One region of the Pelagerythrobacter sp. genome, then DNA from elsewhere that is predicted to be linked to it. Evidence: riboswitches for the same ligand, from Rfam matches in the RefSeq annotation. Region 1 holds a riboswitch; each other region holds the start of a gene.

The links. Region 1 has a riboswitch for cobalamin ahead of ACE3QC_RS00665 (TonB-dependent receptor plug domain-containing protein). Riboswitches for the same ligand answer to the same signal wherever they lie in the genome.
Region 2: another riboswitch for cobalamin. It lies ahead of ACE3QC_RS12245 (ABC transporter substrate-binding protein); the one in region 1 lies ahead of ACE3QC_RS00665 (TonB-dependent receptor plug domain-containing protein).
Region 3: another riboswitch for cobalamin. It lies ahead of metE (5-methyltetrahydropteroyltriglutamate--homocysteine S-methyltransferase); the one in region 1 lies ahead of ACE3QC_RS00665 (TonB-dependent receptor plug domain-containing protein).

What each region holds. Positions count from the first base shown of each region.
Region 1 is NZ_JAYSGI010000001.1:116,571-126,627, reverse strand. Features, by position in the region: gene ACE3QC_RS00680 (hypothetical protein) at 2-994, opposite strand; gene thpR (RNA 2',3'-cyclic phosphodiesterase) at 1,120-1,653, shown strand; gene ACE3QC_RS00670 (M3 family metallopeptidase) at 1,765-4,014, shown strand; gene ACE3QC_RS00665 (TonB-dependent receptor plug domain-containing protein) at 4,257-6,149, opposite strand; cobalamin riboswitch at 6,238-6,436, opposite strand; gene ACE3QC_RS00660 (cell wall hydrolase) at 6,647-7,780, shown strand; gene ACE3QC_RS00655 (hypothetical protein) at 7,889-8,239, shown strand; gene ACE3QC_RS00650 (putative bifunctional diguanylate cyclase/phosphodiesterase) at 8,321-10,057, shown strand, end outside.
Region 2 is NZ_JAYSGI010000004.1:49,926-59,982, forward strand. Features, by position in the region: gene ACE3QC_RS12220 (MFS transporter) at 1-1,314, shown strand, start outside; tRNA gene ACE3QC_RS12225 (tRNA-Gly) at 1,353-1,426, shown strand; gene ACE3QC_RS12230 (DUF1289 domain-containing protein) at 1,455-1,646, shown strand; gene ACE3QC_RS12235 (ABC transporter ATP-binding protein) at 1,624-2,397, opposite strand; gene ACE3QC_RS12240 (FecCD family ABC transporter permease) at 2,394-3,377, opposite strand; gene ACE3QC_RS12245 (ABC transporter substrate-binding protein) at 3,374-4,210, opposite strand; cobalamin riboswitch at 4,383-4,594, opposite strand; gene ACE3QC_RS12250 (response regulator) at 4,727-5,344, shown strand; gene ACE3QC_RS12255 (sensor histidine kinase) at 5,330-7,597, opposite strand; gene ACE3QC_RS12260 (sigma-70 family RNA polymerase sigma factor) at 7,632-8,360, opposite strand; gene ACE3QC_RS12265 (flagellar biosynthesis protein FlhA) at 8,357-10,057, opposite strand, start outside.
Region 3 is NZ_JAYSGI010000002.1:83,713-93,769, reverse strand. Features, by position in the region: gene ACE3QC_RS07435 (TonB-dependent receptor) at 1-512, opposite strand, end outside; gene ACE3QC_RS07430 (metal-dependent hydrolase) at 907-1,758, shown strand; gene ACE3QC_RS07425 (DUF2147 domain-containing protein) at 1,764-2,177, shown strand; cobalamin riboswitch at 2,275-2,490, shown strand; gene metE (5-methyltetrahydropteroyltriglutamate--homocysteine S-methyltransferase) at 2,602-4,905, shown strand; gene ACE3QC_RS07415 (acyl-CoA thioesterase) at 4,910-5,710, shown strand; gene ACE3QC_RS07410 (tRNA (guanosine(46)-N(7))-methyltransferase TrmB) at 5,879-6,580, opposite strand; gene ACE3QC_RS07405 (sulfite exporter TauE/SafE family protein) at 6,978-7,742, opposite strand; gene ACE3QC_RS07400 (helix-turn-helix transcriptional regulator) at 7,925-8,752, shown strand; gene ctrA (response regulator transcription factor CtrA) at 9,101-9,796, opposite strand.

The DNA.
Region 1 (10,057 bases):
ATCAGTTCCCGCCGAGCGTCAGGTCCACGCCCGCCTGCCGCGCGATCAGCCCGATCCATTCGCCGACCTGCGCGATCTCTTCCTCGGTCACGCGACTGGCGGCCCGCTCCGTTTCGCTTTTCCTTCGCGCGTCGAAATCGCCCCCCAGCTTCGCGTGGCTGGAAAAGAGATCGCCCGATGCCACGGCGTCCGCCCGTTCGGGCGTGAGGTCGAGCGCGAAATGCCGGCTGACAGTCAGCAGGGTGGCGGCGCGGGCCGCGTCGAAGCGGTCGCCGTCGAGCCAGATCAGCCGCTCGCCGTATCTATCGCGCAGCATCGAGAAATAGCGGCGGTTCAGGAACCAGGCGAGACCGGCCGCCTGAAGGTCGGTCATCGCGAACTGCTCGGGGCCATCCATGCCGAGATCGACGCCCGCGTAACCCATCAGCTCGAAATAGAGTTGGCGTCCCCAGCGGCGCCCCATCATGCCCCGCTTCGCCACCGACAGCAGAAACGGATCGAGCGCGCTGGTCATCAGTACGCCGCGCGCATCGGGGCGCGCATCGAGCAGGGCCGGGATCAACATGTTCGCATGATTGGTCGGCTTGACGATGACCGCCCGCTCGTCCCCATGCCGACGCGAGAGGAGATCGAGGACGGGCTTGACCAGCGGCGCGCCCTGCCGACCGGCACCGGCCAGGCTGCCGATGATGCCGGGCTCGCTCAATCCGGCCGAGATTCCCGGCAGGTCCAGCGCCCGCACCAGCAATGTGGAGCGGCAGAACGCGGTATGGAAAATGAAATGAAGCGGACCTGTGGCTGGCGCCATCCCGAGCACGTCGCCGAGCGGTACCGATGCTTCATGGTCCGCCGAACCCGGAGTTCGATCGGCGAGGAACGTCGGACCATCGAGCTGCTCGCGCGCGAGCCGGAGGAAGCCCATCCTGCCGGAGGCCATGTCTATCCGATGGGGAAGCCAATCGGGGTCGGAGGCTAGGGATGCGGCATCGGGCATTCGCCGTGCCTATCGGCGTTCTCGGCCCGATCAAGCCCCAAACGCGCACGAAACGGCGCATCCTGCGGCGGCAATCCCGCGTGCCGCCGCTGGCGCGCACCCGGCGCGATCTGTAACGTGCCCCCATGCACCGCCTCTTCGCCGCGATCCGCCCGCCCGCCGTGGTGCGCGACATGCTGATCGACACGATGGACGGTGTCGCGGGCGCGCGCTGGCAGGACGACGACCAGTTGCATCTGACGCTGCGTTTCGCGGGCGAGATCGAGGGGCCGCAGGCGGAAGACCTCGCCGACGCGCTGGCGCGGGTCGCGGGCGGGCCGTTCGACCTCGCCTTGCGCGGGGTGGGATATTTCGAGAAGAAGGGACTGGCGCATACCTTGTGGGCCGGGGTCGAGGCGAGCGAGCCGCTCGCCGTGCTGCAACGCCGGGTCGAGCGGGCGTGCCGCGCCGCCGGGCTAGCGGCGGAGACGCGCAAGTTCGCGGCGCATATCACCCTCGCCCGCCTCAACCGCGCGAGCGGACCGATCGGCGGCTGGCTGGCGCGCCACGCGCTGCTGGCGAGCAAGCCTTGGCGGGTGGAAGCCTTCGCGCTCTATTCGAGCCGGCTGACGCCCGCGGGTTCGCAATACGATGCGCTGGTGCGCTATCCGCTGGGTTGAGCACGCCCTTGCAATCGCGGGCAATCTCCGGTTCAAGCGCCGGGTGATATTTCATCCCGTATTCGCCGCGCCTTTCGCACGCGCCGGCGCCAAACCTGAACTGGAGAGACCATGAAGGCCCATATCCTGGCCACCACCGCCCTTGCCGTCGCGCTGGCGGGTTGTTCCACCATGCAGGAGGGCAACATGCAGTCCGCTTCCGATGTAGTAGCCTCGGCCGATATTCCCGCAGGCACCGGATACTTCGCGCAGCCGAGCACGCTGCCGTTCCACGCGCCCGACTTCACCAAGATCCAGGACAGCGACTATCAGCCTGCGTTCGAGCAGGCGATGGCGATCCACAACGCCGAGATCGCGGCGATCAAGGCCAACCCCGAAGCGCCGACGTTCGAGAACACGATCGTCGCGCTCGAAACCTCGGGCCGGATGCTGGGCCGCGTGGCCACGGTATTCTTCGCGCTGACCGGGTCGAACACCAACGATACGTTGGACGCGGTGCAGGCCGACATCGGCCCCAAGCTGTCGCAGCATTCGGACGCGATCACGCTCGACCCGGTGCTGTTCGAGCGGGTGAAGGCGGTCTACGACAACCGCGCCTCGCTGGACCTGACGGCGGAAGACACCAAGCTGCTCGAGGAAACCTACGAGCAGATGGTCCACGCCGGTGCGATGCTCGACCCGGCGCAGAAGGAACAGGTCAAGACGATCAACTCGCGCCTGTCCGAACTGACCACCGAGTTTTCGCAGAAAGTCCGCGCGGCGACGGTCGACGGCGCGCTGGTGGTGAGCGACCGGGCCAAGCTGGCCGGGCTGTCGGATTCGGACATCCAGGCGGCGGCCCAGCTCGCCACCGAAAAGGGGCTGGACGGGCAATACGTGATTGCGCTGCAGAACACGACGCAGCAGCCGCTGCTGCCGATAATGGAAGACCGCGCCACGCGCGAGCAGCTGTTCATGAACAGCTATAACCGCTCGGTCCACGGTGACGAGAACGATACCCGCACGCTGCTGGCCGATATCGCCGAACTGCGCGCGCAGAAGGCCGCGCTGTTCGGCCAGCCCGACTGGGCGAGCTACGTGATGTACGACCGCATGGCGCAGAACCCGAAGACCGCGCTCGACTTCATGCAGCAGATGGTCCCCGCCCTCGCCGCCACGCAGCGGCGCGAGGCGGCGGTGCTGAACGAGCAGATCGCATCCGAGGGCGGCGATTTCGAGGTCAAGCCGTGGGACTGGTATCGCTTCGCCGAGAAGGTCCGCAAGGCGCGCTACGACATCGACGAGAATGCGGTGAAGCCGTATTTCGAGATCAAGAGCGTGCTGGAAAACGGCGTGTTCTATGCCGCCAACAAGCTCTACGGCCTGCGCTTCGAACAGCGCACCGACCTGCCCGTCTATCACCCGGACGTGACGACTTACACCGTGTTCGACAAGGACGGCAGCGAGCTCGGAATCTTCTATTTCGACCCCTACCAGCGCCCGAGCAAGCGCGGCGGGGCGTGGATGAGCAACTTCGTGGACCAGAGCCACCTCTACGGCACCAAGCCGGTGATCTACAACGTGCTCAACATCCCCAAGGCGAACGCGGGCGAGCCGCAGCTCGTCAGCTTCGACAACGTCAACACGATGTTCCACGAATTCGGCCACGCGCTGCACGGCTTCTTCGCCAACCAGAAATACGCCAGCCTCTCGGGCACCGCGACGGCGCGCGATTTCGTCGAGTACCCGAGCCAGGTGAACGAGCTGTGGGCGACCTATCCCGAGGTGCTGCGCAACTATGCCAAGCACTACCAGACGGGCGAGGCGATCCCGGCCGAACTGATCGAGAAGATCGAGGCGGCGGCGAAGTTCAACCAGGGCTACGACTTCGGCGAGACGGTGGAGGCCGCGCTGCTCGACATGAAGTGGCACGCGCTGAACCCGCAGCAGGCGGCCGCGATCGACACGCCCGAAAAGGTCGACGCCTTCGAGCGCAAGTCGCTGGAGGAATTGGGGCTGGAGGTCGATCTGGTGCCGCCGCGCTATCGCAGCAGCTACTTCAACCACATCTTCTCCAGCGCGACCGGCTACAGCGCGGGGTATTACTCGTACCTGTGGACCGAGATGCTCGACCGCGACAGCCGCAAGTGGTTCCTCGACAATGGCGGGCTGACCCGTGAGAACGGCGATCACTACCGCGACACCGTGCTCAGCAAGGGCGGGACGATGGACTACTTCGAGATGTTCGAGAACTTCGCCGGGCGCCAGCCGGACGTGACCCCGATGCTCGAGGCGCGCGGCCTGACCGGCGACGGCGGCGATGCGGGCGCGACGTCGGACGGCGCGCTGCCGCCGCAGACCACGGGCGACGGGGCGCAGTGATCGTGGCCGCCCCCTCCTCACGGCGAGGAGGGGGCGGGCCTGGTTTTTCTCACACGAAGACACGAAGGCACAAAGATGTTGTGCCGGCGGCGAAGCCGCACCCAATGATGGTCAGGCGGCAAGATACCCGCTTGCAGATTGGTTTCGACACTTCGTGTCGCGATATTTCTTCGTGCCTTCGTGTCTTCGTGTGAGACCCAAATCGGTGCCCGGCTCGAAACGAAGCCGGGCACCGGAAGCCTTCAGAACCGCGCGCGGGCGCCGATGAAGGCGCTGCGGCCTGCCGTCGCGTAGCCGGCGACGGTCTGGTATTCGGCGTCGAACAGGTTCTCGACCCGGCCGAATACCTCGAACCGTTCGCCGAACGGCAGCGCGGCGCGCACGCCGGCCAGCGTGTAGCCGTCGAGCCGGGTGAAGTTGCCCGCGTCGTCGAACGAATCGCCGACCATGCGCACGTCGCCGCCCAGCGTGAGATCGGCCAGCGGGCTGACCCAGTCGGCCGAGAGCGTGAGCGCGTGGCGCGGACGGCGGGCGAGGACGTTGCCCGCGTTCGCCGCGCCGAGGGTGCGGTTCTCGGTGTCGGTCCACGAGTAGACCGCGCGGGTGATCCAGCGGTCGGACGGACGCGCGCCGAGTTCGAATTCGAACCCTTCGGCGCGCACGCGGCCGATGTTCACGTAGTAGCCGAAGGGCCGCGTGTCGCAGTTGGTGTCGCAGTTCGCGAACTCGATCTGGTCGCGCGCGTCGCGGCGGAACAGCGTGGCCGAGCCGTAGAAGCGCGTGTCCGTCAGCGAGCGATCGCCGTGGACCAGGCCGACGTCGTAGCTGGTGCTGCGTTCGGGCTGGAGCGCCTCGTTCCCGTAGTCGGAGAACAATTGGTAGAGCGTCGGCGCCTTGAAGCCCTCGCCCACGCTGGCGCGCAGCCGCAGCTCGCCCGTCAGGACGTAGCTCAGGTCGCCGCCGAAGCTGGTTTCGGTGCCGAAGCGCTGGTGATCGTCGACCCGCATCCCCGCATGCGCGGCGAGCCCGCCCATCTCGATCCCGAGCTGACCGTAGGCGCCGAAGATGCGCGTGTCCTGCTCCTCCTCGAACAACGTACGGTAGGAAGCCCACTCGTTCTCCGCGCCGAAATTCACCAGCAGCGGGCCGATCGGACGCCATTCGCCGCGCAGTTCCACGCGGTCCGAATGGCCGTCGCTGGTGAACGTGGGGTCGGCGCCAGCGACGGGATCGACATTGACCCGCTCGGTATCGGCGAACGAGTAGGCCGCGCTGACGAACAGCGGCCCGGTGTCGTAGATCGCGCCGGTGGAGGCCGAATACTGGCGGGTGTGCTGCGTTTCCTCGGTGTCGGCGAGCACGAAGTTCGGTGCCGGGAAGCCGTCGAGGTCGACGTCGCCTTCGGCATAGCGGCCGCGTGCGAACAGTTCGACGCTGGGCGAGAGGTAGAGCCGGCCCTGGCCGTTCACCGCCCACTGCTCGAACCCGTCGGCCTCGGCGCCGCTCGCGGCTTGCGAGAACCCGTCGGTGCGGTAGTAGCTCGCCGATCCGCCGAGGAAGCCGCGGTCGCCGCCGATCCCGCCGGAAAGCGTGCCGGTGGCGGTATCGCGCGCGCCGTATTCGGCGCTCGCTTCCAGCCCGCTGGCCGCGCGGGTGCTGGCGACGAGCACGCCGCCGATCGCGTCCGAGCCCCAGATCGTGGAGTTCGAGCTGCGCAGCACCTCGATCTTGGACAGGTTGCCTGCCAGCAGGTTGCCGAAATCGAACCCGCCGCCGGGTGCGGCCGGATCGGCCACGCGCACCCCGTCGAGCAGGACGAGGAGCTGCTCGCCCTCCGCACCGCGCACGCGGACCTGGGTCACCGCGCCCGGCCCGCCGTTGCGGCTGAAGGTGAGGCCCGGCACGCGCTCGAGCACGCGGGTCAGGTCGGCGCCCTGCACGCTCTCGATCTCGTCCTCGCCGATCACGGTGATCGGCTGACCGGTATCCTCCAGCTCGATCCGCGTGCCGGTGGCGGTGACGGTGATCTGGGTTTCCTCGGGCCGGAATTCCGAGAACGTCCCGGCGCTGTCCTGCGCCGCGAGCGGAGCGGCGAGCGCGGTGAGCGCCGTGCCGATAATCAGATGGTTACGCATTATACCTCCTGTCATGTGCGAACGTCGCCCATGACGGAGCAGGGGCACATGCCCCTTCCGCCTGCTTCCGGTTCACCCCGCCCGGCAGCACGAACGACCGTCGACGGGCAGGTCTCCTGGCTCCCGGATCGTCACGCCTCGCACCGCCTTCCCGGCCCCCCGAAGGATCGGCCAGTGGCATGTGGAGCGGGCGCTCCCCGGTCACAGTTGCGGGGGCAGCGGAGGCCCCGGGAGACGACCTCCCTACCCCCTTCCCTCTTCGGTCCGCCCGCTTCCCGAGGGAAACGCGCCGACAACCCATGACGTGCGCGCGCCCTTAGCGGCGGCTTCGCGGGTGCACAAGATGGCCGCGCGGTAACCGGGCGGAAAGTGTCCGCGTTAACCGCCGCTTGCGAGGTGTTCCGCCAAGGGACAGCCCGTGCGGCGCGGTCGAAATTCACCGGTCGCGCTGGTACGCGCCGGGGCGCGCTGCAAGCGCCGCAAGCACAAGGATCGCCGTGACCCCTGCCCGCACCCCTGCCTTCCAGCTTCGCGCGCGCCGCCGGCAGGCGAGCCTGTGGGCGCGGCTGGCGGGCAAGCATCGCGGGCGGCGGATTCTCGCGCTGATCGCCGCGGTGGGGGTTCCGGCGATGGCCGCGCCGGACGACTGGCGCGCCTTCGCCCCCGACGCCCGGCACGAGGCGGCCACATCCGCCGTCAAGCCGATGCCGTTCGAGCGCGCGGGCCAGAGCTTTCCCGGCTCGGCGTTCTATTTCCTCGAAGCCGCGCCGCGCGCCGACTACGCCGCGATCGAGAACGGCGCGCGCGTGTTCGACCTGACCGGTGCGGGCGGCGCGGCGGCCGAACTCGCCGCGGTGCGCAATGCGGGGCCGGCGGCGCGCGCCTTCCATTCGGCGGGCACCGGGATCGACAAGGCGCGCGCGCTGCAATGCCTCGCCAGCGCGGTCTATTACGAGGCGGCGAGCGAAGCGATCGGCGGCCAGCGCGCGGTGGCGCAGGTGGTGCTGAACCGCGTCGCGCACCCCAGCTATCCGAACAGCGTGTGCGGCGTGGTCTATCAAGGTTCTGAGCGGACGACCGGGTGCCAGTTTACCTTCACCTGCGACGGCTCGCTGGCGCGCCAGCCGATGAAGGCGGCGTGGGACCGCGCGATGGGCGTGGCCCGGCGCGCGCTGGCGGGCGAAACCTACGCGCCGGTGGGCCTCGCGACCCATTACCACACGATCTGGATCAACCCGTACTGGGCGCCGAGCCTCGACACGGTCGGCGTGATCGGCGCGCACCGCTTCTACCGCTGGCGCGGTGCGGCGGGGCGGCCTGCCGCGTTCACCGCGGCCTATCGCGGCGGCGAGCCGCTGGCCGCGCCCCACCCGCGCTCGAGCGTGCCGGAACCGGCCGCCGCGTCCGACCCGGTGGCGCTCGCCCGCGCTTACGAGGATGCGCGCAGCGCCGCGATCGGCGCGGCCCCGCCTGCCGCGACCCGCGTGCCCGCGCCGGACTATGCGCCGGCGGTCGAGGCGCGCGGCGGCGATGCGGCCTTCACCGCGAGCGACCTGCCCGGCGGCGGCGGGGTAAAGGCCGAATACGCCAACAGCGGTCGCTGGATCGCCGAGCCGGGCCAGGCGCGCTGACCGGCCGACAAGGGTTAAGAACGGGGAAACCCTAGCGCAAAACCCCCGCTTCACGAGTTGGCGCCTAAACCCGCGGAAGTCGCAACCCCGCAAGAGGGCCTTCTCCGCATGACCGTCCATTTCGCCGCTTCGCGTCTGAACGCGGACTCGCCGATCGCCCGCGTCCTCCGCCGCCGCGCCCCCGCCACCGCCGCCAACGACAACTGCCACGAGCGCGCCGACGACCGCCTGCTCCACGCCGCGCTGCGGCATTTCGCGCAATACGGGATCGGCGCCGCGCACGAGGCACGGGGCCAGGCCGAACGCGCCTTCTTCGCGGGCGACCGCGAACGCTACGACTGGTGGCTCGGCATCTGCCGTACGCTCGACGCGCGGCTGGCGCGATCGATCGAACAGGCGGAAGGCGATCGAGCCGGACCGCGCGCCGGCGCGCCGCTGCGGCCGGCGTCGGATGCCTAACGCCGGGTTTCCCGCGCGTTTCGTCGATCTGTAAGCGGCCTATTAACTATGCGGTGACCACTTTTCGCTAGGCCGGTCCCTATGGCGAGCAGCGATCCGAAGGACGAGGCAGACTGGGCCCTGGCCTATTTCACGAAAGGCGACGCGTTGTCCGAACGCGTTCGCGGCACGCTCGTCCGCACGCTCTACACTTTGCCCAGCAGCCTCGCCGCGGGCGCGGCGAGCGGGATCGCCGCTTCGCTGGTGGTCGCCTGGCTCAGCGGATCGACCGTGCTCTACGTGCTCAGCCTCGCGCTGACGGTCGTCGCGCTCGTCCGCGTGGCCGTGGCCGTCGTCCTCTCGCCCGACAGCAAGGCGAGCACGAGCAAGCTCGAGATCTTCTACGAAGTCGGCGCGTTCACGTACGCCCTGCTGATGGGCACCGTGGCGGCCGCCTCGCTGATCCTCGAGGTCGAGCCGGCGGGCAAGGTGCTGCTGGCGGCGAATGCGATCGGCTACGGCGTGGCGATCTGCGCGCGCAACGCAGGCCGCCCGACGATCGCGATCGGCCAGCTGATCCTCGTCTGCATGCCGATGTTCGCCGCCTGCCTCTATCTCGGCTCGCTCGCCTATTACGCCTTCGCGGTGACGATCGTGCTGATGGTGCCCGCGATGGCCTCGATCACGATGAACGTGTTCAAGGTGCTGCGCGACAACATCGCCGCCGCCGAAACCAGCGCGCGGCTGGCCGCCAAGATGCAAAACCTCGCCCGGACCGACGCGGTGACCGGGCTGGCCAACCGCGCCGGGCTCAACCACGAGATGGTCGAGAAGCTGATGAACGTGCCCGCCGACCAGATGATGGGCATGATCTGGATCGACCTCGACCGGTTCAAGGAAGTCAACGACCTGCTCGGCCACCCGATCGGCGACCGCCTGCTGCAGAGCGTGGCGCGGCGGCTGCAGGACGTGACGCCCGACGGGGCCACGGTGGCGCGCTTCGGCGGCGACGAGTTCATCATCTTCTGCGAAGTCGACAACCGCGCCGACTGCATGCGGCTGGCGAGCGAGGTCCACGCCGAGATCATGCGCCCGGTCCGGATCGACGGCGAGCGGCTGGAAATCGGCGCGTCGCTCGGCGTGGCGGTGCTGCCCGACGACGGCGCCGACGCCGACAGCGTGATGCAGGCGGCCGACCTGGCGCTCTATCACGCCAAAGTGGGCGGCCGGCGCCAGACCTGCTTCTTCGACAGCTCGATGAGCCGCGACCTCGCCCGCCGGCGCGAGATCGAGGCGGAGCTGCGCAGCGCGATCCAGAAGAACGAGCTGTCGATCTTCTTCCAGCCGATCGTCGACCTTTCCACCGGCCGCATCCGCACGTTCGAGGCGCTGGTGCGCTGGTTCCATCCGCAAAAGGGCGAGATGCGCCCCGACGAGTTCATCCCCGTGGCCGAGGAGACCGGGGTGATCGTCACGCTTGGCAACTGGATCACCGGCCAGGCGGCCAAGGCGGCGGCGCAGTGGCCCGACGACGTGACGATCGCGGTCAACCTCTCGCCGCTGCAGATCAAGGCGCCGGGCGCGGCGCTGGGTATCCTCAACGCGCTGCGCGAGGCGAACCTCGACCCCACGCGGCTGGAACTGGAAGTGACCGAGAGCCTGCTGCTCGACGACAGCGACGCGACCGAGGCGTTCATCCGCGAGCTGTCGAGCCGCGGCGTGCGCTTCGCGCTCGACGATTTCGGGACGGGCTATTCCTCGCTGTCGTACGTCAACAAGTATCCGTTCCGGAAGATCAAGGTCGACCGCAGCTTCGTCTCCGGCCCGGAAGTCTCCAAG
Region 2 (10,057 bases), on a different contig from region 1:
TCGACGTTCGCGGTTGGGCTGTTGCCGAGCTACGCCAGCATCGGGGTCGCGGCGCCGATCGCACTGGTCACGTTGCGCCTGCTCCAGGGCCTCGCGCTGGGCGGCGAATACGGCGGAGCGGCGACGTACGTGGCCGAACATGCGCCCGACGATCGCCGCGGCTTCTATACCAGCTTCATCCAGACCACCGCGACCTTCGGCCTGTTCGCCGCGCTGCTGGTGGTGATCGGCCTCAGGACCTGGCTGGGCGAGGAAGCCTTCGCCGACTGGGGCTGGCGGGTGCCGTTCCTGATCTCGCTGGGGCTGCTCGCGGTGTCGCTCTGGATCCGAATGCAGCTCGAGGAAAGCCCGGTGTTTCAGAAGATGAAGGCCGAGGGGACGACCTCGAAGCGCCCGCTGCGCGAGGCGTTCGGCCAGTGGCGCAACCTCCGGTGGGTGCTGATCGCGCTGCTCGGCGCGGTCGCGGGGCAGGCGGTGGTCTGGTACACCGGGCAATTCTACGCGCTGTTCTTCCTCGAGCGGGTGCTCCAGGTGGAGGGCGCGACGGCGAACATCCTGATCGCGATCGCGCTTGCCATCGGTACGCCGTTCTTCGTGGTGTTCGGCTGGCTGAGCGACAGGATCGGGCGCAAGAAGATCATCATGGCCGGACTCGCGCTCTCGATCGCCGGCTATTTCCCGCTGTTCGCCGCGCTGACCGACGCCGCCAACCCCGCGCTGGCCGAAGCGCAGGCGCGCGCGCCGGTGACGGTCCACGCCGATCCGGCGACCTGCGCGTTCCAGTTCGATCCGGTGGGCGGCCAGAGCTTCGACACCACCGGCTGCGACGTGGCCAAGTCCGCGCTCGCCAAGGCCGGCATCCCCTATGCCAACGCGGCGGACGGCGACGGCGAGATCACCGTGGGCGAGCGCACGATCGCGCCGGGCGACCTGACGACCTACGCCGACCGGATCGCGGTCGCCGTGGCCGAGGCCGGCTATCCCGCGACCGCCGATCCGGCGCGGATCGACCGCGTGCGGGTGGTCGCGATCCTCACCGCGCTCGTGCTGCTGGTGACGATGGTCTACGGGCCGATCGCCGCGCTGCTGGTCGAACTGTTCCCGAGCCGCATCCGCTATTCGGCGATGAGCCTGCCCTATCATATCGGCAACGGCTGGTTCGGCGGCTTCCTGCCGACGGTGAGCTTCGCGATGGTCGCGGCGACGGGCAATATCTATTTCGGCCTGTGGTATCCGATCGCGATCGCCGCGCTGACGCTCGTGGTCGGGCTGCTGTTCCTGCCCGAGACCTTCCGCCGCTCGATCCGCGATTGACCGTCGCGCGGGCTTGCGGCAAAGGCGCTGGCGCTCAAGCGGGTGTAGCTCAATGGTAGAGCAGCAGCTTCCCAAGCTGACGACGAGGGTTCGATTCCCTTCACCCGCTCCACCGCCTTTGCTGCGATAGCTTCCGGTTCATGACCGACGCCGTTCCATCGCCCTGTCGCAACATATGCCGGCTCTCGCCCGACGGATCGCTGTGCGAGGGATGCGGACGCACGCTGGCGGAGATCGGCGCGTGGACGGGCGCGAGTGAAGCCGAACGGGCACGGATCGCGCAGGCCGCGCGGGTGCGGCTCGCGGCGCTTACAGCGGCCCGGAAATCGTAAGCGTCACCGCCGCGCCGTGTCGCTCGACCTGCGCCGCGACCCCGAACACCTCGGCCAGCCGCTCGGCGGTCATCGTCTCGGCGGCGGGGCCATCGGCGACGATCCGGCCGTCCTTCATCCAGATCAGCCTTTCGGCATAGCGCGCCGCGAGCGCGAGGTCGTGGACCACGGTCAGCACGCCGCGCCCGGCGCGCGCCGCATCGGCGAACAGCCGCGCGACTTCGTGCTGGTAGCGCGGATCGAGCGCGGCGACGGGCTCGTCGGCGACCAGCAGCGGGGTTTCGGCGGCGAGCGCGCGGGCGAGGTGGACGCGGGCTAGCTCGCCGCCCGAGAGCGTGTCGGCCGCGCGATCCTCGAACCCCGCGAGGCGGCAGGCACCGATCGCGCGCGCAACCGCCGCCGCGTCGCCGTGCGAAAGCCTGCCCGGAGCGGCGCCGTGGGCGAAGCGGCCGAGCGCGACCACGTCGCGCACCGGCATCGGCCAGGCGAGCGGACGCGCCTGCGGCAGATAGGCGACCTTGCGCGCGCGCGCCGCGGGGGAGAGGCCGCGCACGTCCGCGCCATCGATTGTCGCGCGGCCCGCGTCGGGCGCGAGCAGGCCGAGCGCGAGGCGCAGCAGCGTGGTCTTGCCCGAGCCGTTGGGCCCGATCAGCATAGCGAGTTCGCCGGGCGCGAGGCGCAGGCTCGCCTCCTCGACCAGCGGCGCGCCGCCGACGTGCCGGGTCAGCGCATGGGCTTCGAGCGCGCTCATCCGCCGAGCCTCCCGCGTGCGGCGATCCACACGAAGACCGGCGCGCCGATCAGCGCCGCGACCACGCCGAGGCGCAGTTCGGCATCGGTCGGCAGCAGCCGCACGCCGATGTCGGCGAGCACGAGGATCAGCGCGCCGAGCAGCGCCGAGGGGATCAGCAGCCGCGCCGGATCGTGCCGCACCAGCGGGCGCACGAGATGCGGCGCGACGATCCCGACGAAGCCGATCGCGCCGGCGAGCGACACCGCCGCGCCGGTCGCCAGCCCCGCGCCGAGGATCACCATGAGCCGCTGACGCCGGAGGTCGAGCCCGATGCCCTCGGCCGCCTCCTCGCCCAACGCGAGCGCCGCCAGCCCGCGCCGCGCCGCGAGCATGATCGCGATGCCGAGCGCGAGGAACGGCGCGGCGTAGGCGAGATCGGCGACGCTGCGGTTGGCGACCGTGCCCAATGTCCAGTTGATCATGTCGGCCAGCGTGAAGGGGTTGGGCGCGAGGTTCATCAACAGCGCCATCAGCGCGGCGGAGAAGCTCGACAGCCCGATGCCGATCAGCAGCAGCGTTACCGCCGAGCGGGTGCGCAGCGCGGCGAGGGCGACCAGCAGCGTCGCCGCCAGCGCACCGCCGATCGCGGCGAGCGGCAGGACCAGCGGGCCTATGTTCGCAAGGCCGAAGAACAGCACGAAAGTGGCGAACAGCGCCGCGGTGGCCGAGACGCCGAGGATGCCCGGTTCGGCCAGCGGATTGCGCAGCAGGCCTTGCAGCGCGGCGCCGCTCATCCCTAGCGCTGCGCCGACCATCGCGGCGGCGAGCGCGCGGGGCAGGCGAATCTGCCACACGACGATCGCGTCGCCCGGATTGCCGTGCAAGCCGAGCCCATCCAGCAGCCGCGCGGGCGAGAGCGGGGTCGAACCGAGCAGCAGCGCGAGCGCGATCGCGGCCAGCAGCGCGAGCGCGAGCAGAGCTTTGGCACGGGCGGTCATCGGATCGCCTCGCGCGCTTCGGCCAGCGCCTCGACCGCATCGACCAAGAACCATCCGCCGCAACTCGTCCATGCGCCTTCGAGCGGCACTGTCGGCGCGCGCGCGGTCTGCGCCCGGGCGACCGGGTGGCGCGCGACGCTCCAGGCGTCGGCCCCGTCGAACGAAGCCGCCACGATCACGTCCGGCCGTTCGTAGGCGAGCCGTTCGAGCGGAAGCGGGTTCCAGCCCGGCCGCTGCTGAAAGTTCGCCAGCCCGGCGGCGGTCAGCACTTCCTGGACCAGCGTCCCTTCGCCCGAAGTCACGCCCCCCGGGGTCATGTATAGCGCCGTGGGGCGCGGCCCGGCGGATGGCGGGAGAGCGGCGAGGCGGCGGTCCATGTCGGCGGCGACCCGCCGGGCCTCCGCCGCCGCGCCGAGCGCGCTGCCCACGCGCACGACCTCGTCGCGCACTTCGGCCAGCGTCTGCGGAAAACCGATCTGCACCACCGGCACGCCGAGCTCGGTCAGGAAACCTTCGACCTCGGGCCCGCCACCGTAGGAGCGCACGACCAGATCGGGCTGGAGCGCGATCACCTCGGCCGCGCGCGGACGCACGATCGGCAGGCCCGCGGCCCGCGCGCGCATGTAGGAGAAGCGCTTGCCGGCATCGGGAGACAGCGCCGCGATCGCGCCGCGGTCGGCGAAGCGCAGCACGTATTGATCGGCGCAGTAATCGAGGCTGACGACGCGCTGCGGCGCACCGTCGGGCGGCGTGGGCGCAGGCGCGGGGGTGCAGCCTGCGGCCAGCAGCGCCGCGAGCATCGCGAACAGGGCGGAGCGCGCGTGTCGGCGCATCGCATCGGCTCCCCAAACGCACCGGCTCTCGCGGGGAGGGCATCGGAGCCCCGCGCAGCCTCGACAGTCGTGGCCCGCCGCGCCGGAAAGGCGCGACGCCGGAAGCCCGGCCGGTGGCTGTCGTTTCGGCGGGAAAGCCATGCTTCCCGTCCGCTGGAGCTGACCCGGCTCCCCGGACGAACGACGCGACGGCAGGTTTCCTGGCTTGCGGATCGGCGCCCTCGGACCGTCTTCCCGGCGCCGCCCACGGGATGGAGCGGCGGCCAGTGACGTGGTGGCCCGGGACTCCCCGCCTACAGTTGCGGGCACAGCGCCGGCGTCGAACCGGCTTCCCTCTCGGCCTTGCGCATCGCTGCGCGCGGCACCGTCTGCCCAGGAACCTGCGAGAGACGGCGGCCGGTGTCAATCCCGCGTGCCGGCGGCGCACCTGCGCGGCCCAAGAAAAATTCGGGTTGCCCGGTTTCGCCGCGATGGCGCACAATGCAGGCCTCAAGCCCTCGGCCGGATGCGCCCGCGATGACCGTCAAGCACAAGATCCTGATCGTCGACGATCATCCGATCATTCAGGACGGCCTGCGGATGCTGTTTGCCGGGCACCGCGATTTCGAGATCGTCGGCGCGCTCGATCACGCTTCCACGGTGAGCGCCTTCGTCCGCTCGCAATCGGTCGACATCGTGATCCTCGATCTCAACATGCCCGACGTGCGCGGGGTGAACGTCCTCGCCGAGATCGTCGGATCGAACGATATGACGGTCGTCGTTCTCACCGGCGAGAGCCAGTTGGGCGAGATCGACTATGCGATCAAGCTCGGCGCGCGCGGAGTGGTGAGCAAGGCCGACCCCCCGCGCGAGATCGTCGCCGCGTGCGAAGCGGCGCTGACTGGCGAAGTCTACCTCTCGCCGCAGATACGCGAAGGGATGATCCGGCTGAGCGAAGTGCCGGTGGCGCTGTCGTCGCGCCAGATGGCGATCCTGCACTATCTGGCGCAGGGCGAGAGCAACAAGGAAATCTCGTATCGCCTGTCGATCGCGCAACCGACGGTCTCGTTCCATATCGCCGAACTGCGGCGCAAGCTGGACGTGGCCAACAACCGCAAGATCGTCGAGCGCGCGCAGGAACTAAACCTGCTCTGACGCTCGCGCGAACGCCGGGTGCTCGCGCATCTCGCGGCACAGCGGCTTGACCAGCATCACGGCGACCGATTCGGCGAGCCGGCCGCGGGTGATCGTCGTGTCGTCGTACGTCGCCGCCGCCGGCTGGAGGCCCCGAGCACGGGCTTCGCCGAGCGCGCCCTCGAAGGCTTCGCGGCGATCGAAATCGAGCACGCGCCAGCCCGGCGTCGCCGCGTCGAGTTCGTCCGCGGTGCAGATGCTCACTTCGGGGCAGGCGCAGGGCAAGGTGATCTGCAGCCGCGTGCCGGCGGGGCCGGACGAGACGACGTCCAGCTTGCCGAACAGGCTTTCGATCAGGCGCCGGGCGGAGCGAAAGCCCGAGCCCGATCCGCGCCGCTCGTCGCCCGCGGTCGATCGCGGCGCGCTGTCGTCGCGCAGTTCGCGCACGAGTTCGTCGGACATGCCGATACCCGTGTCGACGATCTCTATCACCGCCAGGCCGCCCTCGGCCCGCATCGCGATCCGCGCGCCGCCCGCCTCGGTGTAGTGGTAGGCGTTGCTGAGGAGGTTCGCGAGCGCGCGCATCAGCATCGGGCGGTCGGATATCACCACCGCCCCCTCGTCGATTTCGGCTTCGAGCGAGAGCCCCTTCGCGGCGAACGGGGCCTTGAACATCATCGTCAGCGGCTCGACCAGCGCGCCGCCCTTGAACGCGCTGAGCGCGAGGAAACCGGATTCGCTGCCGACCAGCGCCGCGCCCGACATCGTGGTGGCGGCGATCCCGCCCAGATAATCGGCCGAACTGCGCAGGATCTTCGCCAGCTCGCGGTTCGATCCGGGCTGATCGTCGCGCTCGAGCACGTCGACCGCGCTGTTGAGCGCGAGGATGACCTGGCGGCTGTCGTGGCCCGAGGCGTGCAGCAGCGCGTTCTGGCTGTTGACCGTGGCGAGCGCGAAAGCCTTTTCTTCCGCCAGCTTTGCCGCACTTTCGCTGATCGCCAGCCGCTCGGCCATCGATTGCGCATAGTTCGCGTCCGCCGCGCGCTTGTCGGCCTGGATCTTCTCGAGGTTCAGACCCAGCGCGAGCGTGACCATCAGCGATTCGAACAGCCCCACCGGGCCGGCCAGATGCCAGTTGATCGGCAGCCACGTGAACACGCCCATCGAGGCGATCGCGGCATAGACTATGAACAGCGCGAGACTGCCCCAGCCGATCAGCAGCGGCCAGAGCTGGGGGCCGATCCGGCGGATCGCGGCGAAGCCGATAAACGGCAGGAACAGCGCCACTCCCACCGTTATGAGCCAAGTGGCGAGGTGGAGAGCGTTGCGCAGCGCGGGATCAAAGAACGCGAGGCCGGTCTGGAGCGCGATCACGGCGAGGCTCGCCGCGATCAGCAGCCGGAGCGCGAGGTCGCGCCGCGGGAACAGCGTGCGCGTGCGCACGAAGCTGCGCGCGAACTGCGCCATCGCCGCGGCGAAGGCGCACTTGATCGCATCCTCGATCGCCAGCCCGAGCACCGGGCTGTCGGCGAGGAAGAAGATCGTGAAATAGCCTTCGGCGTGGATCGTGGTGAGCACGAAGAAGCCCTGCGCGAGCGCGAGCCAGGCGAATTCGCGGTGCCCGGTGATGGAGAAGAACAGGAAGTTGACGAAGACCAGCACGCCCACACCCAGCACCACGCCCGCGACCATGGCAATGTTCGCACGGCGATCCTGGAAGAAAGTGCCGTAGGTCTCGATCCGCAGCGGCATGTAGGTCGAATTGTCGGACAGGAAATCGATTACGATCGTCTTCTCCTGCCCGGGCTCGAGCACCAGCTCGGTGCTGAACGCCTGGTAGGTCCGCAAGTTCTCGCTCGCCGCCGCGGGGTCGGTGCCGTCGACCAACAGCTCCAGCCGGTCGCCGGAAATTTCGTACAGCCGGAAATAGCTGAGCGAACCGCGCCCGGTGGTGAGGATCCAGCTTCCCGCGCGGTCGCCCGCGTTGCGCACGCCGAGCGCGATCGCGGTGCGCTGGCCCGGAGGCCCGAAATGGACCGCGCGCCCCGCGATCGGCCGCATCGGTTCGGTCAGGATGCGTGCGGGCGACAACGCACCCACCGCGCCGAGATCCTTCGAGTAGCGGACATAGGGGGCGACCGGCGGCGCGTCCTCGCCGGGCTGGAGCTGGGCTACGGAAAGCGGTTCCTGCGCCGCGGCGGGACGCGGCGAAAGCGCCAGCATGCATGCCAGCACGAGCGCCCCCAAGGCGACGATCCAACCCCCCTGTTGCATCGGACCGGAAGTCTTGCCCGGCCCGACCGGGTTGTCAATTCATGTCGATCGCCGCCAACGCCTTGCGCATCTGCGCCAGCGCGGCGGCTTTGAGCTGATGAACGCGCGGCACGCTGACCGACAGCACGGCGGCGATCTCCGACAGATTGAGTTCCTCGACGAAATAAAGCTGGATCACGAGCTGGTGGCGATCGCCGAGCGATCCGATCGCGGCGATCAGGCTTTCGCGGTCTTCGCGCTGGAGAACCTGCCGCTCGGCGTCGGGCTCTTCCGAAGCGAAGGCGACGTCGGTTTCGGAATAGCATTCGTCGATCGAGGCGATGCGCGTTTCCGCCAGCTCGCTTTCGAGCCGGAGATAGTCGTTCGTGCTCATCCCGAGCCCTTCCCCGAGTTCGGCGGCGGAAGGCTCGCGTCCCAGCTCGCCGTGCAGCTTCGTTTTCATGTCTTCGATCATGCGTCGCCTAGCCCGCGCGCCGCGCGGATCGGGCGAGGCGCTGCGCAGCAGGTCGACCATCGCGCCGCGCACGCGCAGCTTGGCGTAGGCGGCAAAGCCGTCGTCGCTCGGCGAATCGTGCCGCTGTGCGCATTCGGTGAGGGCGACGAGCCCGGCCTGCATCAGGTCCTCGACGTCGATCGTCGGCCCCCCGCTGCCCGACAGGTGCCAGGCAAGCTTGCGCACCATCGGCAGGAACCGGGTCACCCGGTCGCCGACGGGCTCGCGATAGGCCTCCGCGGCGGAAAAATGCGAATGGTCGAGCTTCATGCGGCCATGGCCTCCATGCCGGTTTCCTGCGTCGGGGCGATGGGCGGCGCGGCGCCGTTCTCGCCGCCGACGACCGCGATCACCTCGATGGGTTGCGCGACGGGCAATTCGTTGATCGAGAGAACGGCGCAGCCCGGCGCACGCAGGCGCAGCAGCCCGGCGAGCGGGCGGCGGGCGCGCGGCTGGACGATCAGCGCGGGGGTGCCCGCGCCAGCCGGGCGTTCGGCCAGGATCGCCGCGATCCGCTCACCGATCGAGCGCGCGAGGTCGGGTTCGATCACCACGTTGCCGCTGACCGGATCGTGCATTCCGCCGACGACCATCTCTTCCAGTTCGGCCGCGAGCGTGATGACCGGCAGGCGCTGGTCGGGCGGGCACAGGCTGCCGACGAGCATCGGCCCGAGATCGGCGCGCAGCATGTCGACCAGCTTTTCGTGCTCGGTCGTCTGCTGCGCGGCCTGCGACAGGCTCGCGAGCACCGGGATCGGATGCGCGAGCGTGATCCCGTCGGCGAGCAGCGCGCGCAGGAGGCGCGTGATCGCGGCGAGCGAGAGCGGCTGCGGAGTGATCGTCTCGACCAGTTGCGCGTGGCGATCGCGCACCATGTCGAGCAGTTCGCGCACCTGGTCGGGGCCGAGCAGGTCCTGCGGGCGGGCGGAGAGAAGCTGGTTGACGTGGGTGGCGACGACGCTCTCGGCATCGACCACCAGGTAGCCCTCGGCCACCGCGAGATCGCGCGCCGAGGCGTCGATCCACACCGCCGGGCAGTTGAAGCTCGGGTCGTGCGTCGCTTCGCCCGGGAGCGGACCGAGCTGGCCCGCGTCGCCGGTGTCGATCGCCAGTAGGCGGTCGGCGCGCAGGCTGCCCGAGCCGAGCGGTGCGCCGCCCAGCGTGATGCGATAGCGGTCGGGCGCGAGGTCGAAGCTGTCGCGGATGCGGAATTGCGGGACGACGAAGCCGAACGCCTGGCACAGCTGGCGGCGCAGCCCGGTGAGCCGCGCGACGAGCGGCGCGCCGCGCTTCTCGTCGGCGAGGTGCACCAGCCCGAAGCCGAGTTCGACCGTGACCAGCGCCTGCTCCGACACGTCCTCGATCGCGATCCGGGTGGGATCGGGCGCGGGCGCGGGCTCGGCGGCGGGGACGAACTTCTTGCGCTTGCTCAGCACACGCCACAGCGCGAAGGCCACCGCGGCGAGCGGCAGGAAGACGGTCTGCGGCATCGCCGGGATGAAGCCCATCGCGGCGAGGATGCAGCCGACCGGCAGCCAGATGCCGGGTTCCGCGAACTGCCCGCCGATCTGGCCGGTGAGGTCGCGGGTGTCGGACACGCGGGTGACGATCACCGCGGCGGCGATCGACAGCAGCAGCGCGGGGATCGAGGCGACCAGCGCGTCGCCCACCGCGAGGGTGACGTAGAGCGCGCCCGATTCGCTCGCCGAGAGGCCATGCGAAACCATGCCGAGCACGAAACCCGCGACGATGTTGACCAGCAGGATCAGCAGCGCCGCGATCGCGTCGCCCTTCACGAACTTGCTTGCACCGTCCATCGAGCCGTAGAAGTCAGCCTCGGTCGCGATCTCGCGGCGGCGGGCCTTGGCTTCCTCGGCGGTCATCAGGCCCGCGGCGAGGTCGGCGTCGATCGCCATCTGCTTGCCGGGCAAGGCGTCGAGCGTGAAGCGTGCGGACACTTCCGACAC
Region 3 (10,057 bases), on a different contig from region 1:
ACGACACCGCCGGTCGCGTTGCGACCGTAAAGCGTTCCTTGCGGCCCCCTCAGAACCTCGACCCGCGCCATATCGAAGAACTCGGATTCGAACAGGCGATTGCGAATCAGCGGGGTATTATTGAAACTCACAGCGACTGCCGGATCCGATGATGCGGAAATCGATTTCGTGCCGATGCCGCGGATCGAGAAATTGTACATGCTGAAGTTCGACTTCGAGAAGTTCACATTGGGAACGGCTCGCAGCAACTCCGAACCACCCTCGATCTTCTGATTATCGAGTGCTTCGGCCGATATCGCCGAAATGGCGATCGGCACGTCGAGAATGGATTCCTCACGCTTTTGCGCCGTGACGATGATCACGTTCCCACCCGGCTCGACTTCATCGCCGCCGATCGCGCCGATGGTCGCAGCAGGCTGCGCGGCGTCTTGCGCTTGACCGGGCACCGCGCCGAACGCGGCAATGGCAATAATGCTTGTCGTGCACGCTGCGCGAGCCAGGAAACTTCCCATCAAGTCCTCTCCCCGTTTTTTGCCCCATTGTCCGGACCGACGAGAGCCGACCCCGGCAGGAACGTATTTTCGTTGTCGTGTCGTGCAGGCCTAAAGCCAGAAGGCTTCCACCCACGCTCGGCGAAACCTGTCGCGCCCGCTACCGACCCAACGCTCCAAACGCTCCAAACGCTATCATCACTAACAACGATGTCAACAAGGATCGTTGTCGCGCTCGGTGTTGCCGTCACCGGTAATTTTCGGCTTCTGGGAAAATTCGCCTAAGGCCATGTAGTAGAAGCTTAAATTTCGTAGATGGATCTCGCTTCGAGCGGAAAGTGCGAAAATATCGCTTGCTACTGATCAGCGATTAGATATTTACATCAGTGTAAATATTGTACTGGAGCCCTCGACGATGTCCGCTGTGACACCTGAACCGGATAGCATCCACAGGCGCGACCTGCGATTTGGAAGGGATGTCGCCCTAGACCGCTGGTGGCACGGAGGAGATGCTGGCCGAACCGCCTTTTTCAACGCCCTGTCGTCGACATTCCCCGTGGGCGAGAAGTTCTTCATGACCGCGGTGCGCCACTTCAAGGACGAAACGCCGGAACTGCTTCGCGAGCAGATCGAGGATTTCATCTATCAGGAATCGATGCACACTCGCGAGCATGTCGTGTTCAATCGCCAGGCTGCCGAAGCAGGATTCGATATCGCACCGCTGGAAGAACGTGCGCGCCGCACAATCAGCTGGGCCCGGCGACGTTCACCCGTGCAGCAACTCGCCGCGACGTGTGCTCTCGAGCACTTTACGGCCACGCTCGCGAATGACCTCCTGGCCGACCCACTGCATCTCGAGGGTGCGTCCGAAGAACCTGCTCGCTTGTGGAAATGGCATGCGATCGAGGAAATCGAGCATAAGGCAGTCGCGTTCGACACCTATCTCGTCGCGACACGCAAGATGACGCGATTTCGCCGTTGGCTCAAACGCAGTGCGGTAATGGCCGTAACCAGCATGCGCTTCCACTATGTCATATATCGCAACACGGCGGATTTGCTCGCGCAGGATGGGAAGAATAACGTGCCAACGTGGGCGAAACTCCTGGCATATCTTTACGGCCGTCCCGGACCGATGCGGAAGCTGCTCGCCGAAGTTTTCATCTACATGCGACCGGGATTTCATCCGTGGCAGGTGGATGATCGTCACCTGTTGAAAGCCGCTCTTGCAGAGCTCGAGCTTGATACAGGCAAGGGAGTTACGACGTGAAGAGGATGATACTCGCTTTCGCGGTCGCTGGTCTGCTCGCTGTCCCCGCGATGGCCGAAGCCAGAGATATTACGGGACTATGGAACACCGGAAGCGAAGGCGGCAAAGTCGAGATCTATCGATGTGGCAACGCCTATTGCGGCAAAGTGGCGGCCGCCTCGCGACTTAAGACCAACCCCGATCTGCGAGATGTCCGCAATTCCGATGCAAAGCTCCGCTCACGTCGCATCAAAGGCCTAGTCGTGCTGAAAAATTTCAGCGGCGGACCGGCCGAATGGACGGGCGGTCCGGTGTACGATCCTGAGACTGGGGACGGGGGACGCTCGGGTAAGCTCACGTTACTTCCAAATGGAAATCTCCAGGTGAAAGGCTGTGTAATGATGTTCTGTCGGACCAAAGTTTGGACGCGGGCAGATTGACTTCGTTGAGGCAGTCGGCTGCCGATGAACTGAACGGGGCTTGGGAGGGATATAAAGAAATCCTTATATGCACTCTTGACGCGGTCGAGCAAAGCGCCGATTGCGCTTGCGTCGAGGTTCTCCGGCCGGTTCGCCGCGCCGGAGCTAAGACGGGAAGCCGGTGCGCCTCGACAGGGGCAAGGCCGGCGCTGCCCCCGCAACTGTAAGCGGCGAGCGGCGGTCCATTCATGTCACTGGGGCTCGCCTCCGGGAAGACGGACCGCTCCGTGTCGACCCGCGAGCCAGGAGACCTGCCTCCGACGCGATAACGTCCACCGGCGGGGTGCCCGGTCTGGTCGCTTGCATGGCGCGCGTCCGGGCTTCCCGCCGCGCGTCCGGCGCGCGCGCCCGATCGGTCGCCCCGTCTTCATCGGGGTATATGAAGATGACCGTTTCCGTAGCTACCATGGGGTTTCCCCGCATCGGCCCACGCCGCGAACTGAAGTTCGCGCTCGAGAAGTTCTGGGCCGGCAAGATCACGCAGACCGAACTCGAAGAAGCCGCCGCCGGCCTGAGGACCGCCGCCTGGGCGCGTCAAAAGGCGCTGGGCGCCGACTGGCTGCCGTCGAACGATTTCTCGCTCTACGATCACGTGCTCGACACCAGCATGATGCTGGGCGCCATCCCGGCGCGCTACGATGTGGAAAGCGCCGAGGACGCCGGGCTCGATACTTATTTCGCGATGGCGCGGGGCAGTACGGGCGGGGCGGATTGCGGCCACGCGCACGGCAGCGTCACCGCGGGCGAAATGACCAAGTGGTTCGATACCAACTACCATTTCATCGTCCCCGAGATCGAACCGGGCGCCAGGCTCCAACTCGGCAGGCTCGAGCCGCTCGAGGAATATCGCGAAGCCAGGGCGCAAGGCTTCGAAACGCGCCCCGTGCTGCTGGGCCCCATCACCTGGCTGAGCCTCGCCAAGGGGCAGGGCATCGACCCCTTCGACCTGCTCGACGATGTCCTCGCGCACTACGCCACGCTGCTTGGCCTGCTCCGGCACGCCGGGGCGGAATGGGTGCAGATCGACGAGTCGATCCTGGTTACCGATCTGTCCGAGCGCCAGCGCAGGGCCTTCACCCGCGCCTACGCCAAGCTCGGTCGCGCCGGGCCGAAAGTCATGCTCACCACCTATTTCGGCGGGCTGGAAGACAACCTGTCGCTCGCAGCCTCATTGCCGGTCGCGGGGCTGCACATCGATCTGGTGCGCGCGCCCGAGCAGCTCGACGCGGTGCTCAAGGCGGTGCCGAAGGATCGCCTGCTCTCGCTCGGCGTGGTCGACGGCCGGAACATCTGGCGCGCCGATGTTGCCGCGCTGCTCGATCGGCTGGAACCCCTGGCCGCGCAGCGCGACCTGATCCTCGCGCCATCGTGCTCGCTGTTGCACGTACCGGTCGATCTCGAACTGGAAGGCAAGCTCGACGACGAACTCAAGCAGTGGCTCGCCTTCGCGGTGCAGAAGATCGGGGAGCTCGACCTGTTGCGGCGGGCGCTCGACGACGGTCGCGACAGCGTGGCGGACGAACTGGCGGTCGCCGCACGTGCCAGCGCTGCGCGCAAGACCGCCACGCGCATCCACGACCGCGCGGTCGGCGAACGGATCGGGGCGCTCACATCCGACATGCGCGAGCGCCGCGCCGGGCACGCCGACCGGATCAGCGCGCAGGCCGAAGTGCTCGATCTTCCGGCTTTCCCGACCACCACCATCGGCTCGTTGCCGCAGACCGCCGCCGTGCGCAAGGCGCGCGCCGAGCACAACCGCGGCGTGCTCGACACGGCGAGTTACGGCGCGTTCCTGCGCGAGGAAACCGAGCGCGCGATCCGCTGGCAGGAGGAAGTCGGCCTCGACATGCTCGTCCACGGCGAGTTCGAACGCAACGACATGGTCCAGTACTTCGGCGAGAAGCTCGCCGGTTTCGCCTTCACCGTGAACGGCTGGGTGCAGAGCTACGGCTCGCGCTGCGTTCGCCCCCCGATCCTCTATGGCGACGTGTCGCGGCCCGAGCCGATGACGGTCGACTGGTGGCGCTTTGCGCAAGGGCTGACCGACAGGCCGGTCAAGGGCATGCTCACCGGCCCGGTCACGATCCTCAACTGGAGCTTCGTGCGCGACGACCAGCCGCGCGAAGCGAGCTGTCGCCAGATCGCGCTCGCGATCCGCGACGACGTGCTCGACCTCGAAGCCGCAGGCTGCAAGGCGATCCAGATCGACGAAGCGGCGCTGCGCGAAGGCCTGCCGTTGCGCCAGCGCGACTGGCAGCGCTATCTGGACTGGGCGGTGGACTGCTTCAGGCTTGCCGCCGCCGGGGTCGGCAATGCGACGCAGATCCACACGCACATGTGCTATTCGGAGTTCAACGACATCCTGCCCTCGATCGGAGCAATGGACACCGACGTGATCTCGATCGAGACCGCGCGGTCGCAGATGGAGCTGCTCGAGGCCTTCGCCCGCTACCGCTATCCCAGTGCGATCGGGCCGGGGGTCTACGACATTCACTCCGCGCGCGTGCCGGACGAACAGGAGATGGTCGCGTTGATGCGGTTGGCGCAGAAGCACCTGCGCCCCGAACAGCTCTGGGTCAATCCGGACTGCGGGCTCAAGACCCGCGGTTGGGACGAGGTCCGGCCGGCGATTGCGGCGATGGTGTCGGCCGCACGAACGCTGCGCGCCGAAGCACGAGTGGAGGCCTGATCCGATGAACGAGACAGAGGGCGCGCGGGCTGCCGTGCAATTGATCGACATCGTCTTCCCCGGCGATACGAACCATCATGGGACGCTGTTCGGCGGGGTCGCGCTGGCGCACATGGACAAGGTGGCGTTCCTCGCCGCCTCGCGCCACGGCCGCGCGCCCTTCGTCACCGCCTCGTCGGAGAAGATCGACTTCGCCGCCCCCGCGCAGGAGGGCGACATGGTCGAGGTGACCGGCCGCGTGGTGCGCGTCGGCACCAGTTCGCTCGATGTCGAGGTCGAATTGGTGGCCGAGGCGCCGGTATCGGGCGAGCGGCGGCTGTGCACCCGTGGCCGCTTCACGCTGGTGGCGAGAAAAGGGCCCGACACGCGGCTGCCGCTCCCGCCGATCGCTGCAGCCGGTCCCGCGGAACCGGGGCGTATCCTCCGGCTCGCGGAGATGGTCTTTCCGGGGCAGGCGAACCACTACGGCACGCTCTACGGCGGCGATGCGCTGCGCATGATGGGCAAGGCGGCCTTCATCGCCGCCACCCGCCATGCGCGCGAGGTCCTGGTAATGGCCTCGTCCGACCGCGTCGACTTCGTCGCGCCGATCCAGGAAGGCGACATGGTCGAGCTGGTGGCCGAGGTGAAGATGACCGGGCGCAGCTCGGTTCGCGTCGCGGTCGAACTGTGGTCGGAAGAGCTTCTGAGTGCAACGCGCACCCATGCTGCGACGGCGCTCTTCACGCTAGTGGCCGTCGACGAACGCGGCGCGTCAAAACCGATCCGCGCGTTGGAGGTGGGCGGCGCTGAGCGAGAGCCCTGACTGACGACGGCAGGCAAACAATCGGCTGCGCCGCGCTTTTCTTTATTGCTCTTAAGAAGCTGAAAAATTTTTGTTGCGTCGGCGGACGCGAATCCCTCTTCTGGCAATCACGCAAGCGGAAATCGCGGCGACAGATAAAGCTGCGAACCTCCGGGAATCTCCTGCGAGCTAAAGGCGGCGGAACCTGAAATACCACACCTCGTGCCCATAAACCGTGCGCGCCTTGTGTTCGTAGCGGGTTTCGGACCAGCCGCCGGGGCGATTTTCCCAGCTTTGCCGCCCTTCGACCCGCCATTCGAAGCTTTCCGTATGACGCCGCATGACCGACAAGGCGTGGCGCAGGTACACCGGGTGGTCGGTGCCGAAGCGGAATTCGCCGCCCGGCTTCAGCTTGGCGGCGAACAGTTCGAGCGGCCCGTCGTTCATCATCCGTCGCTTGGCATGGCGCGCCTTGGGCCACGGGTCGGGATGGAGCAGGTAGAGCATCGTCAGCGCACCGTCGGGGATGCGTTGCAGCACTTCGAGCGCGTCACCGTGATGCAGCCGCACGTTGGCGAGCGTACCGTCGCGCACGTGCCCCAGCGCCTGCGCCACGCCGTTGACGAACGGTTCGGCGCCGATGAAGCCGTGGTCTGGCAGCAGGTCGGCGCGCTGGGCGAGATGCTCGCCGCCGCCGAAGCCGATCTCGAAATGAAGCGGGCGATCGTGTCCGAACAGACTTTCCGCCGTCACCGGGCCCTCGGTAGGCACCGCGATCTTCGGCAGCAGGTTCTCGACCAGATCGGCCTGCCCCTTGCGCAGCGGCTTGCCCTGACTGCGGCCGTAGAGCCGGTTGAGCGTGGTGGGATCGCCTTCCTTGTGCGCGGTCATGCGTGCGGCGCATACATGATTTTTTTGGGGCCTCAAGCGAGAGTGTTTTGTTTGCGCCCGCCCATCCGGGCGGAGTTGTTTGCTTGGCCTCAAGCGCCGGCGGGGTCCTTTGTTTGCGCAAGCGCATCCGCGCTCGCGATATCCTCGCTCATGCGACCTGCGGTCGCGTCGCTGCGGGCGCGCATTCGCGCTTGCGGTCGGCTGGTCGCCGACCGGACCCTTCCAAGCCATCGCTGTCAGGCACCGCAACATTTCCGGCCACGGCTGTCTGGCGAAATTTCGGTCCGCGACCAGCGGACTGCAAGGCCGAACGGCCGCCCGCAGGCACCCCGTAGCGTAGCGGAGGGGACAGCGCCGAGGACGAACGCGCGGATGCGCGTTCGAAAAACAAGGATCATCAGGATAACGCCGTATATATCCCCCACGCGCTCGTCACGCTCAGCGCGGCGCCGACGAGGATCAGCATCACCTTCGGGCGGAAATGCTTCGCCGCCAGCGCGCCGAACGGGGCCGCGGCGATGCCGCCGATCAGCAGCCCGAGTGTGGCCCCGGCGAGGTCCGCGATACCGAGGTGGAAGATGAACGTGGCCGAGATCGTCACCGTCAGAAAGAATTCGACCGAGTTCACCGTGCCCACGACCTTGCGCGGTTCCGCCCCCTGCACAAGCAGGTTCGAGGTCACCACCGGCCCCCAGCCGCCGCCGCCCGCCGCATCGAGGAAGCCGCCGATCAGTCCGAGCGGGGCGATCCGCTTCGCCTCGCGAATCTTCGGCGGATAGAGCAGCCCGCGCGCGAGCAGATACAGCCCCATCCCCGCGAGGTAGGCGAGCACGAAAGGCTTGATGACCGAGGCGTCGATCGAGGTCAGCAGGTAGGCCCCCGCCACCCCGCCGATCACGCCGGGCACCAGCAGGCGGACGAACAGCTTGCCGTCGATATTGCCGTGCAGCAGGTGGCTGATCCCGCTCGTCGCGGTGGTGAAGCATTCGACCACGTGGACCCGCTGCGATGCCTGCGCCGGGGGCAGGCCCAGCACGCCCACCAGCATCGTGTTGGTGATGACGCCGAACGCCATGCCGAGCGCCCCGTCGACGAGCTGCGCGGCAAAGCCGATCGCGATGAACGGCAGAAGCCCGGAAAGGTCGATGCCCAGAAATTCCATCGCGGCCCTCGTGAAGAAGCGCGAGGGCTAACCGCGATCGCGCATGCTGGCGAGCGCGGAAAAGCTACCTGTGCTGAAAGAAAAGGGCTTGGAAGCGGTGCGCGCTCGCCCACCCACCAGGCAGCCGCGTTTCCAAAAAAATCGTGCTGGACCCTCGCCCGGCCGTGTGGTGAGCAGGCGCCATGCCATCCACGCAACTTTCGCGGCGCTCGCTTGCAGAAGAGCTCACCGGCAAGGAACTGGAAATCCTGCGGCTGCTGGCGGCCGGGCACACCGTCAAGTCCATCGCCGCCGAGTTGGACCGTTCGGAAAGCTCGATTAACGAGCGGCTGCGCGACGCGCGGCGCAAGACGGGCGTGGGCAGCCGCCGCGAGCTGGCGCGCCTGCTGAACGCCCAGAAAATCTGGCACAAGAAAACTGATCTATCGTCGCAAGGCCCCGCCGCCGACACTTTCGAGCAGCCCCAACCCACGGGGTTCGCATGGTCGAAAAGGACGATTATCATGATCGCATCATTACCCCTCGCTGCCGCCGGGCTCATCTTCGCGGCGGCGACTTCCACGCAACCGGGTGACGCAACCCAAGCAACTCAGGCCGAAACATCGAGCCAATCGCCCCTGTCCGGCATTTGGTCGCTGGACGTAAACCGGATTCCCGAAAACGAACGGCCCCGGCGGGTGACGATGACGTTCAGCGTTTCGCCCGATCGGAAATGGACGACCCATGTCGAAATCGTCGGACCGGACGGTTCGACCCTCCAGGCGGATTCGACAGCGGCGCTCGACGGCGTCCCCGTTCCCGTCACCGGCAACATACCGTCCATCGACACGGTTTCGCTGCGCCAGCCCGAGCCGGGCACGCTGGTGATGACGCTGGCGAAAGAGGGTTCGCCCGTATCCACCCGCGTCTACACGGTTGCGAAGGATCGCCAATCCATGACCGAGACGATCATCTGGGCGGGCGACGGCATCCCGCAACTGCCGACGACCTATTTCAACCGGATCGGCTGAGGGGTGTTTTGTCTGGCCTCAAGCGAGAGTGTTTTGTTTTGCCTCAGGCGCCGGCGGGGCCATCCGGCCCCTTAGCTATCCTCGCTCACACGCCCTTCGGGCGCGTCGCTGCGGGCGCGCGTTTGCGCTTGCGGTCGGCTGGTCGCCGACCGGCCCTTTCCTAGCCATGGCTGTCAGACGAAATTCCGGTCCGCGACCAGCGGATCGCAAGGCCGAACGGCCGCCCGCAGGCGCCCCGTAGCGTAGCGGAGGGAACAGCGCCGAGGACGAACGCGCGGATGCGCGTTCGAAAAACGAAACTCGAATAGCGCCGAGGACGCGCGCCCGGATGGGCGCGCGCAAAGCGAATTACGCCGCTTCGGCCTGGGCGTCGGGATCGCGCAGCACGTAGCCGCGGCCCCAGACGGTTTCGATATAGTTCTCGCCGCCGCAGGCATGGCTGAGCTTCTTGCGCAGCTTGCAGATGAACACGTCGATGATCTTGAGTTCGGGCTCGTCCATCCCGCCGTAGAGGTGGTTGAGGAACATCTCCTTGGTCAGCGTGGTGCCCTTGCGCAAGCTGAGCAGCTCGAGCATCGCGTATTCCTTGCCGGTCAGGTGAACGCGGGCGCCGTCGACCTCGACCGTCTTGGCGTCGAGATTGACCGCCAGCTTGCCGGTGCGGATGACCGACTGGCTGTGGCCCTTGCTGCGGCGCACCACGGCGTGGATGCGCGCGACCAGCTCCTCGCGGTGAAAGGGCTTGGTGACGTAATCGTCGGCGCCGAAGCCGAAGCTGCGGATCTTGCTGTCCATCTCGGAAATGCCCGAGAGGATCAAAACCGGGGTCTGCACTTTGGCCACGCGCAGCTTCTTGAGCACGTCGTAACCATGCATGTCGGGCAGGTTCAGGTCGAGCAGGATGATATCGTAATCGTACAGCTTGCCGAGATCCAAGCCCTCCTCGCCCAAGTCGGTCGAGTAGACGTTGAACCCTTCGGTCGTCAGCATGAGCTCGATGGCCTTCGCCGTGGTCGGCTCGTCCTCGATCAACAATACGCGCATGGGTGAGTCCCCCCTTATGCCCCCAAAACTCCGCGCGGTAATTTTCCGCTAAGAGGTGTTGCCCGGTATTAACCACACAAGGTCTGAACGGAAAAGGTTAATATGTTGTAAAGGGGTTGGAGTTCTTGTTTTTTTTTGCCTCAAGCGCCGGCGGCCGCCTCCGCGCGAAATTTGTTTGCGCAAGCGCATCCGCGCTAGCGATATCCTCGCTCACACGCCCTTCGGGCGCGTCGCTGCGGGCGCGCGTTCGCGCTTGCGGGC